2 regions of the Paenibacillus sp. EPM92 genome follow, and region 2 is predicted to be linked to the other one. Evidence: riboswitches for the same ligand, from Rfam matches in the RefSeq annotation. Region 2 holds a riboswitch; the other holds the start of a gene.

Region 1 (4,102 bases), on a different contig from region 2:
ACGCCGCATTGCGGCAACTTTTTTTACTACTATTGGTATCTATGTCAGAAGTACGATTGCTTGACGGTTGCGACTGCAGGCAGCGAGGAGCTAAGACCGTTCTATTTAAAATTTCAAGCGCTTGGTTGTCCCGGGCTTGATTATGATCGAACGCCGTCATTGGAGCTGCTTCGTAAACTGAAGAAGCATCTTCATAACGGAGGCATCGTATTTTTGTTAGGCGATTTCTGGCGTCCGACATTCCCGCCCTCACGGTTTTTCGGCAAGCAGACCCGGACGCCGCAAGGCGCTTCGACGCTGGCGATTGAACAACAGGCGCCGCTTGTTCCGTTCTACGGGCGGCGGGATCGCGGGTTTGTTCACCGGTTAACGTTTGAACCGGCGCTTCACTTATCCTCGTCTTTCAGCCGTTCCACCCGTTCCGAGGCGACCCGTTTGTTGAATCGGTTCATGGAACGCGTGATACGCGAACATCCGGCGCAATGGTTTTATTGGTTTAACGCTCAGGAACGGTGGGAGCAGGAATGCCGTACTGAAGCGGAACAAGACGCAGGGAAAGAAACGCATTCCGCCTAAACGGCAGGGGGTGTCCGAGATGGATACGGGTAGCCATCTGTTATTCGGGACGACGCTGACGGGCTTGGCCATGCTACATCCGGAGGTGTCCGCTGATCCGGTTTTGTTTCAAGCGATGCTGACGGCGACGATGGTCGGTTCGCAAGCGCCGGATTTCGATACATTGGCGAGAGTTCGCGGTTACTCGACCTATATTCGGGTGCATCGCGGCGTAACGCATTCGCTGCCGGCGCTGTTCGTTTGGCCGCTAGTGTTGGCGCTGCCGATCGCCTGGACGTTCGGGGTGTGGGCGCATGTCGGCCTGCTGCTGGCCTGGATATTTGCCGCGGTAGGTTTCCACGTATTGCTGGACTGGTTTAACGCTTACGGCGTTCAGTGCTTTCGTCCGTTTACCCGAAAGTGGCAGCATCTGGACGTATTATCGATTTTCGATCCGTTCCTGTTTGCCCTGCATGCCGGGGGCGTTCTATGGTGGATAGCGTCGGGGACGAATCCGGGCCTGTTGTTTGTGGCCGTTTATGCGGTGACGGCGGGATATATCGCAGTCCGCGCGGCACATCACCTCCGCGTCGTAGCTCGCGTCCGGCACCAGCTGCCTTACGAAGGCATTTATCAGGTTGCGCCCGGGTTTCACTGGTTTCGATGGCAGTTCGTGGTGGAAACGGAGGATTGCTTTTATACAGGTCATGTGCGGGGGAAGCATGTCGAGGTGAAAGACATCTACGTCAAGGAAGCATTCGATTCGATTGTCGAGGCTTCCAAGTCAACGGACGGCGTAAGAGCCTTCCTGCAGTTTGCGCAGCGGATTCATGTCTCTTGTTCGGCAGGACAGGACGGTTATGTCGTGAAGTGGAGGGATGTCCGCTTCTGGTATAATCATCAGCTGCCGTTCGGTGTCGATGTGATGCTGGATCGCGATATGAAAGTGACGGGTTATTCCTTCGACTGGAAAAAGAAAGCGTGGGCCCCGCCATTCGTCTAGTCTAGGGCAAATTCGAATAATATTTGTCGAATTATGACGAAATTATAGGGTTTAAGGTCTATTTTTCATTGACGACTTCGTATGAATTGTGCTTAAATAATAGTAGATAGGGCATGATTTTCATATTATTTCTTCAGATGATGCGATGAACGGCTGTCTTCATGTGGGCGCTTGGACAGCTGTGAGCAACTAGCGCAACCGACCTGACTTTTTGAAGTCGGGTTGTTTTTGTTTTCAAGGACTTTATCGTTTGGGGCTTGGGTACATATTCGGATCGGGGGGAACGCGTAGTGGCTCTACGGAAACGGATCGGCGACCTGCTCGTGGAGGCGGGGCTGTTGACTCCAGAGCAGCTGTCGACGGCTCTGCAGGAACAGCGGGAAACGAAGATGCGGCTCGGCGAATTTCTTATTAACCGCAACTACATCACCGAACAGCAATTGATCGAAGTGCTCGAGTTCCAGCTGGGCATCCCTCACATCCAGTTATATCGCCAAAAGATCGATCCGAAGGTCATTAATCTTATTCCTCAGCGGCTTGCCGAACAGCATCAAGTGCTCCCGGTGCGTACGGAAGGCAACAAGCTGATTCTGGCGATGGCCGACCCGCTCGATTATTTCGCCATCGACGAGCTGCGCATGAGCACGGGACTTCGCATCGAACCGACTATTGCGGCTCGGGACGAGCTGCAGCGGGCGATCAAGCGTTATTACGGCTTGCAGGAATCGGTCGAGCAGATCAGTCAAATCCTGCAGAACCGGGAGATCGAGGAAGCGAGGCCGCAGACCCGGGAAGACGACGATTCGCCGGTTGTCAAGACCGTGAATCAGATTATAATTCAAGCGGTTCAGATCGGCGCCAGCGACATTCACATTGATCCGCAGGAAGACAGTCTTCGCATCAGGTACAGGGTGGACGGCGTTATGCGTACGGAGCGTTCACTGCCGCCTCACATGCAGAGCGTCATTATTGCCAGGGTCAAGATCATGGCGAACTTGAACGTCGCCGAACGACGTCTGCCGCAGGATGGCCGGGTGGAGATGGATATTGAATTCCGGAAGGTCGATATTCGGATCTCCACGCTCCCGACTATTCACGGCGAGAAGGTCGTGATGCGGGTGCTCGACCTCGGCAGCGCCCTTACGGATATCGAGAAGCTCGGGCTTTCGGAGCATAACTTGGGATTGTTTATGAAAGGGATTCAAGGCGCGCACGGTGTCGTACTGATTACGGGGCCGACGGGAAGCGGGAAGACGACCACGCTGTATTCCGCTTTGTCGAGGCTTAATCATGAGGACGTCAACATCATTACGATTGAGGATCCGGTGGAGTATCAGCTGCAAGGCATTAACCAGGTTCAGGTCAATCCGGTAACCGGTTTAAGTTTCGCCCGGGGACTGCGGGCGATTCTTCGTCAAGATCCGAACATCGTCATGATCGGAGAAATCCGCGATGTGGAAACGGCGGAGATCGCTGTCCGCGCCGCGATGACCGGTCATATGGTGTTGAGTACGCTGCATACGAACAGTGCTGTGAACGCCATCACCCGGCTGATCGATATGGGCGTCGAACCGTTCCTCGTCTCTTCGTCGGTCAACAGCATCGTCGCTCAGCGCTTGGTGAGGCGAGTTTGTCCTTCGTGTTCCGTAGCGTATTCGCCGTCCGAGGATGAACGGAAGCTGTTCGAGGCTCACGGTTTTGAGGCGCAAACGTTGAAGAAGGGCCAAGGCTGCGCAGAATGCGGCCGCAGCGGGTATCGGGGACGGCTGGCGATTCATGAAATCTTGACGCTCGACGATACGCTCCGGTCCATGATCCTGCAGAAGAGGCCGGACAGCGATTACCGCGCCTATGCGCTGACCCAGTCTTATGTCCCGCTTGTCAAGGATGGGCTTGCGAAAGCGGCTGCGGGTTATACGACGCTGTCTGAAATATTCAGAGTGATCGGGAATGAATCATAAGCATTTCTAATACATAGTTCTATAGATGTATGTTCGCTATAAGGAAATAGTTCGAATTAACTAATATTTAATGGCAGATCACCCGGATTATGCGTATAATGATAATAAATGGGAAATTGGGGGGGGCTGATTTGAGCGTAATTGACTTGTTGAAGCTGGCTTATGAGAAGAAAGCTTCAGATATTCATATTACCGTACATTCGCCGGCCGTGTTTCGGATTCACGGCGATCTCAAGCCGGTTAACGGCGAGGTGCTGACGCCTGCCCGCACGGTCGAGCTGGCCCGGGAGCTGATGACGAACGAACAGTATCAATCGTTTATGAGCAAGGGCGACCTGGACTTTTCCTATGGAATACCGGATGTGTCCCGGTATCGTGTCAACGCTTTTCAACAGAAGGGAAACGTCAGCTTGACGATCCGCCTGATTCCGAGCAAAATCCCGCAGATGGAAGCGCTCGGGCTGCCAGCGATGGCCGAAGAGTTCGCGAAGAAGCCGCAGGGCCTGCTCTTGGTCACGGGGCCGACGGGAAGCGGGAAATCGACGACGCTGGCGGCGATTCTGGACTACATCAACCGGACCCG
Region 2 (4,102 bases):
GCAGCAGGAGCGGCTGCCGCTTTCCCCGAGCCGGCTGCATTTTACCTGTGGGCATGAAATATGAGACAATACTTGCAAATGAACATTTTCACAGCAAGGGAGCCAGATGAAATGAGAAGTCGAATCCCCGTTTTTGTTCTGATCTTGCTCGCTTATTTGGGACTGAGCGCTTTCATCGGATGGAGCGGCCTGCAGTATTGGAACGTTGTCATGCCCGCAGCCCCCGACGCGTTGTTTATATTCGTGTACGTGCTGCTGGCTTTCTCGTATTTGATCGCGATGCTGGCCCGCCGCGCGATGCCGTACGCGTTGTACAAAGCGCTCAAGGTTATCGGTTCCTATGGAATTGGGCTGTTGTTCTACGCGGTTCTGCTCGTGCCGCTCGCCGATCTGACGGCCTGGCTGCTCATCTTAACGGGAACCGATGCCTCGGTTGCCGTCACCGTCGTCGGCTCCGCCGTACTGGCCGTCATGGCGGTGCTGCTGCTGGTCGGCTCCTGGAACGCGTGGAATCCTATCGTCCGCCGTTACGACATCGAGATCGTGAAGCCGGGCGGAGGGCGCAAGGAGCTGCGCATTGCCGCCGCCTCGGATCTGCACCTCGGCACGATGGTCGGCAAACGGCATCTCTCCCGGCTGACGGAGCGGGTGGCATCGCTTGCGCCGGATCTCATTCTGCTGCCGGGGGATGTGCTCGACGACAGCATAGAGCCTTTCGTACGCGAAAATATGGCTGAGGTGATGAGCGGGCTGCGCGCTCCCCTCGGCGTGTACGCCGTGCTCGGCAACCACGAATATATCGGCGGCCATATCGCCGAGTATGTGGAGCGGATGCGGGCGATCGGCATCGACGTACTGCTCGATCGCGTCGTGGAGCTCGAGGACGGTCTGTATGTCGCCGGGCGCAAAGACCACGCCGTAGAGAGCTTCACGAACGAAGGACGGCTTACCGTCGATGCGCTGCTGGAAAGCTCGAACGTGGATCGGTCCAAGCCGATTATACTGATGGATCATCAGCCGCATCAACTCGGCGCAGCCGCCGAAGCGGGCGTCGACTTGATGCTGTCCGGGCACACGCACCGCGGCCAAATGATGCCGAACCATTTGATTACACGGCGCCTTTTCGAACTAGATTGGGGTTATTTGCGCAAAGGCGTCATGCATGCGATCGTCTCCTCGGGCTTCGGTTCATGGGGACCGCCGCTGCGTATCGGAAGCCGATCCGAGCTGCTGGACATTCGAGTTACCTTCCAAGGGTAATTCATCTGAATGCAGGTATACGTCTCAAAAATGGTGACCGGATCACGATCGGCCCTGCGACTGTCTGGCTGGACACTCGCAGGGCTCCTCGTGCTGTTCGCCAGAAGATGGACACGATCGCCGCAATCGCAAACAGGGGCGGCTTTACGATTCGTCAAAATTCGGGAGGAAACGCCGGGCATCATACATCCTGCAAAAAACGCTTTCAATTTTCGACAAAGCATGCTATAAAAGAACTAGACATCACCTAAAATTTAGGCAAACCATATGAAAATATGGGACGCAAAACTACAGGGGCTACGCGCCATTCGCCGCATGCCAGCCAGTTGCCGTTTTCCGTTTATGGGGAATGAACCGATCAGCCCTCCGTAACTGAATGAGGCATCACAGCACTCGATTCGGAGGTAAGAGACATGTTTTATTTTCTTCTTTCCCTCAGTTTGTTTTTAACTCCTGTTTTCATCCTATTCTATATGGCTGTTGAAACGCTGCAGCGCAACAAGCGTGACCGGTTGAACCAATGCGCCTCACTGTTTTTCTTCTCCGCCATGCTTATGTTGTTCGGCAATTTTATGACCAGCTTATTCACGGTTCCTTTTTCGGGCAAGATAAGCTACTTGTTTATTTATCTCCCCGCGTTTGCGGCGATGTGTTTGCTCATCCGGTTTTGTGCGCTGCTGAGCGAGCGGGACCGGGCGATGAGCCGCCCCTTGTTGCTCATTCTTTGCTATGCGCCGCTCCTCTCGGGCCTATCGACCTTGCTCTTTCCGCAGTGGTCCTACATCGAGATCGCTGAGATCGGGGGATGGCGTTATCATGAGGTCAGTCCGCTGTTAATGGGGGTGACGGTCGTGACGGCCGTGTACACGATGGGGCTGTCGCTCTATTTGGTCGGCGCCGGTCTGCGCGAAGCGGCTGCTCTTCAATTGAAGCTCAAGCGCAAGCAACTGCAGATGGTGATGTGGGGGGTTGGTCTCGGAGGAGCATGGGCGGTGCTGCTTGCCTCTCATAAGCGATTTTCTATCGTGCCGGACGATCTGTGGATGCCCGATCTTAGCATGTTCGGCGTTTTGATTTATGCGTTTTTCATGCGGTATGCGATGATGAAGTATGATTTCCTGCTTTCTATCGAACGTAAGATATTGTGCGAAATGTCGCCGGTGTCGATTCTGATCGTGGACCGGAACGGTATCATCCGGGAAACCAATGCCCAGACGGAGGCGATGCTGGGACCCTTGCACCAGGAGCCGGCAATGCGCCGGCTGGATGAATGGTTGACCCCGTGCGAGGAGGACGCTGCGAAGCCGGCAGAGGATTCGCGGCGCGAAGCACTGTATAGAGGAGAATATGCGGTTCACAACAGGCAAGGCGACATCAGGTTCGTTCGCGCCGACAGCGAATTCATCTATACCGCCGGGGAGCGGTTTCAATGCGTCGCTTTATTGGATATTACGGAAACGAAGCTGGCAGAAGCGAAAAATCGGCATTTGGCGTACCACGATACATTGACGGACCTGCCGAACCGGTTTATGTTCCAGCAGCGGCTCCAAGAGTCATTATCCGCCGTCAAGCATCATCAAGGATCAATTGCCGTCATTCTTATCGGTTTGGACGGATTCAAGAAAGTGAATGATTCGCAAGGCCATCATGTCGGAGATTTGCTGCTGCAGCATGTGGCCGATATTTTGCTGAAGAGAGCGGCGCTCGACGCGACCGTCTTCCGTTTAGGCGGAGACGAGTTTGCGATGATCGTGCCGCATTCGGAGAGCCAGGCTTCTATTTACGAGCTTTGCCACGACATTTTCGAGGGATTTCAGGCGCCGTTCTTGTATAAGGATAAGTCCTATTATATTTCCGCCAGCGTGGGCGTCTCTCTCTTCCCCGAGCACGGGCAACAGGCGGAACAATTGCTGCAGTTTGCGGATTTAGCGATGTACCATGCGAAGCAATCGGGAAGGAACCGGTACGTGTTGTATGATCCTTTCATTCATCGGGAAGAGCAGGAGCGGTTCCGCATGGACGGCTGGATTCGCAAAGGGCTGAAACAAGGGGAGTTTGCGCTTCATTACCAGCCGCAGGTCGATATGGAGAGCGGGCGTGTGACCGGAGCGGAAGCCTTGATTCGCTGGCACCACCCGGAGGAGGGATTGATCCCGCCCAACGAATTTATTCCGCTGGCGGAAGAATCGGGCACGATTGTCGATATCGGCTACTGGGTGCTGGACACCGCCTGCGAGCAGCTGCGGAAGTGGATGGAAGCCGGGTATGCGCCGCTCTGCATATCGATTAATTTGTCGGCCAAGCAGTTCCTTGATCCGAAGTTTCCGGATGTGCTGGCCGATACGCTGAATCGGACCGGCATCGAGCCTTCGCTGCTCTGTCTGGAGATTACGGAGCGCACGGCGATGCTCGACAAGGGGGGCTGCGCCGACATTTGCCGGGAAATCATGTCGTTCGGCGTCAAGCTGTCGATCGATGATTTCGGTACAGGGTATTCGTCGTTGGTTTTGCTGAAGCAGCTGCCGGTTCACTCGATCAAGATTGACCGCTCGTTCGTCATAGAGCTGGAGACCAACGACAGTGACCGGGCGATTATTATTGCGATGATCGCGATGTCCCACAACTTAGGCAAGAAGGTGGTTGCCGAAGGGGTGGAGGAGCTCGGCCAGTGGAACATGCTGGCGCGGCTGGGCTGCGACGAAGTGCAGGGGTATTTCGCCAGCCGTCCGCTGCCGGCCGACGAGTTTGTTCGCTTTCTGGCGAGGGAACGACAGCAAGGGATCAGCGTGATGCCCCCTGCCTATCACATGCATAAGTAGAAGCAGCGGCGATGTCCGGTTTG

The links. Region 2 has a riboswitch for cyclic di-GMP ahead of JMF85_RS08075 (EAL domain-containing protein). Riboswitches for the same ligand answer to the same signal wherever they lie in the genome.
Region 1: linked by a shared signal. The riboswitch ahead of JMF85_RS18510 (GspE/PulE family protein) and the one ahead of JMF85_RS08075 (EAL domain-containing protein) in region 2 are both predicted to bind cyclic di-GMP.

What each region holds. Positions count from the first base shown of each region.
Region 1 is NZ_BCPS01000077.1:88,200-92,301, reverse strand. Features, by position in the region: gene JMF85_RS18520 (lysophospholipid acyltransferase family protein) at 1-576, shown strand, start outside; gene JMF85_RS18515 (metal-dependent hydrolase) at 596-1,558, shown strand; cyclic di-GMP riboswitch class II at 1,688-1,769, shown strand; gene JMF85_RS18510 (GspE/PulE family protein) at 1,849-3,519, shown strand; gene JMF85_RS18505 (type IV pilus twitching motility protein PilT) at 3,651-4,102, shown strand, end outside.
Region 2 is NZ_BCPS01000043.1:54,723-58,824, forward strand. Features, by position in the region: gene JMF85_RS08065 (hypothetical protein) at 1-64, shown strand, start outside; gene JMF85_RS08070 (metallophosphoesterase) at 112-1,260, shown strand; cyclic di-GMP riboswitch class I at 1,508-1,594, shown strand; gene JMF85_RS08075 (EAL domain-containing protein) at 1,674-4,079, shown strand.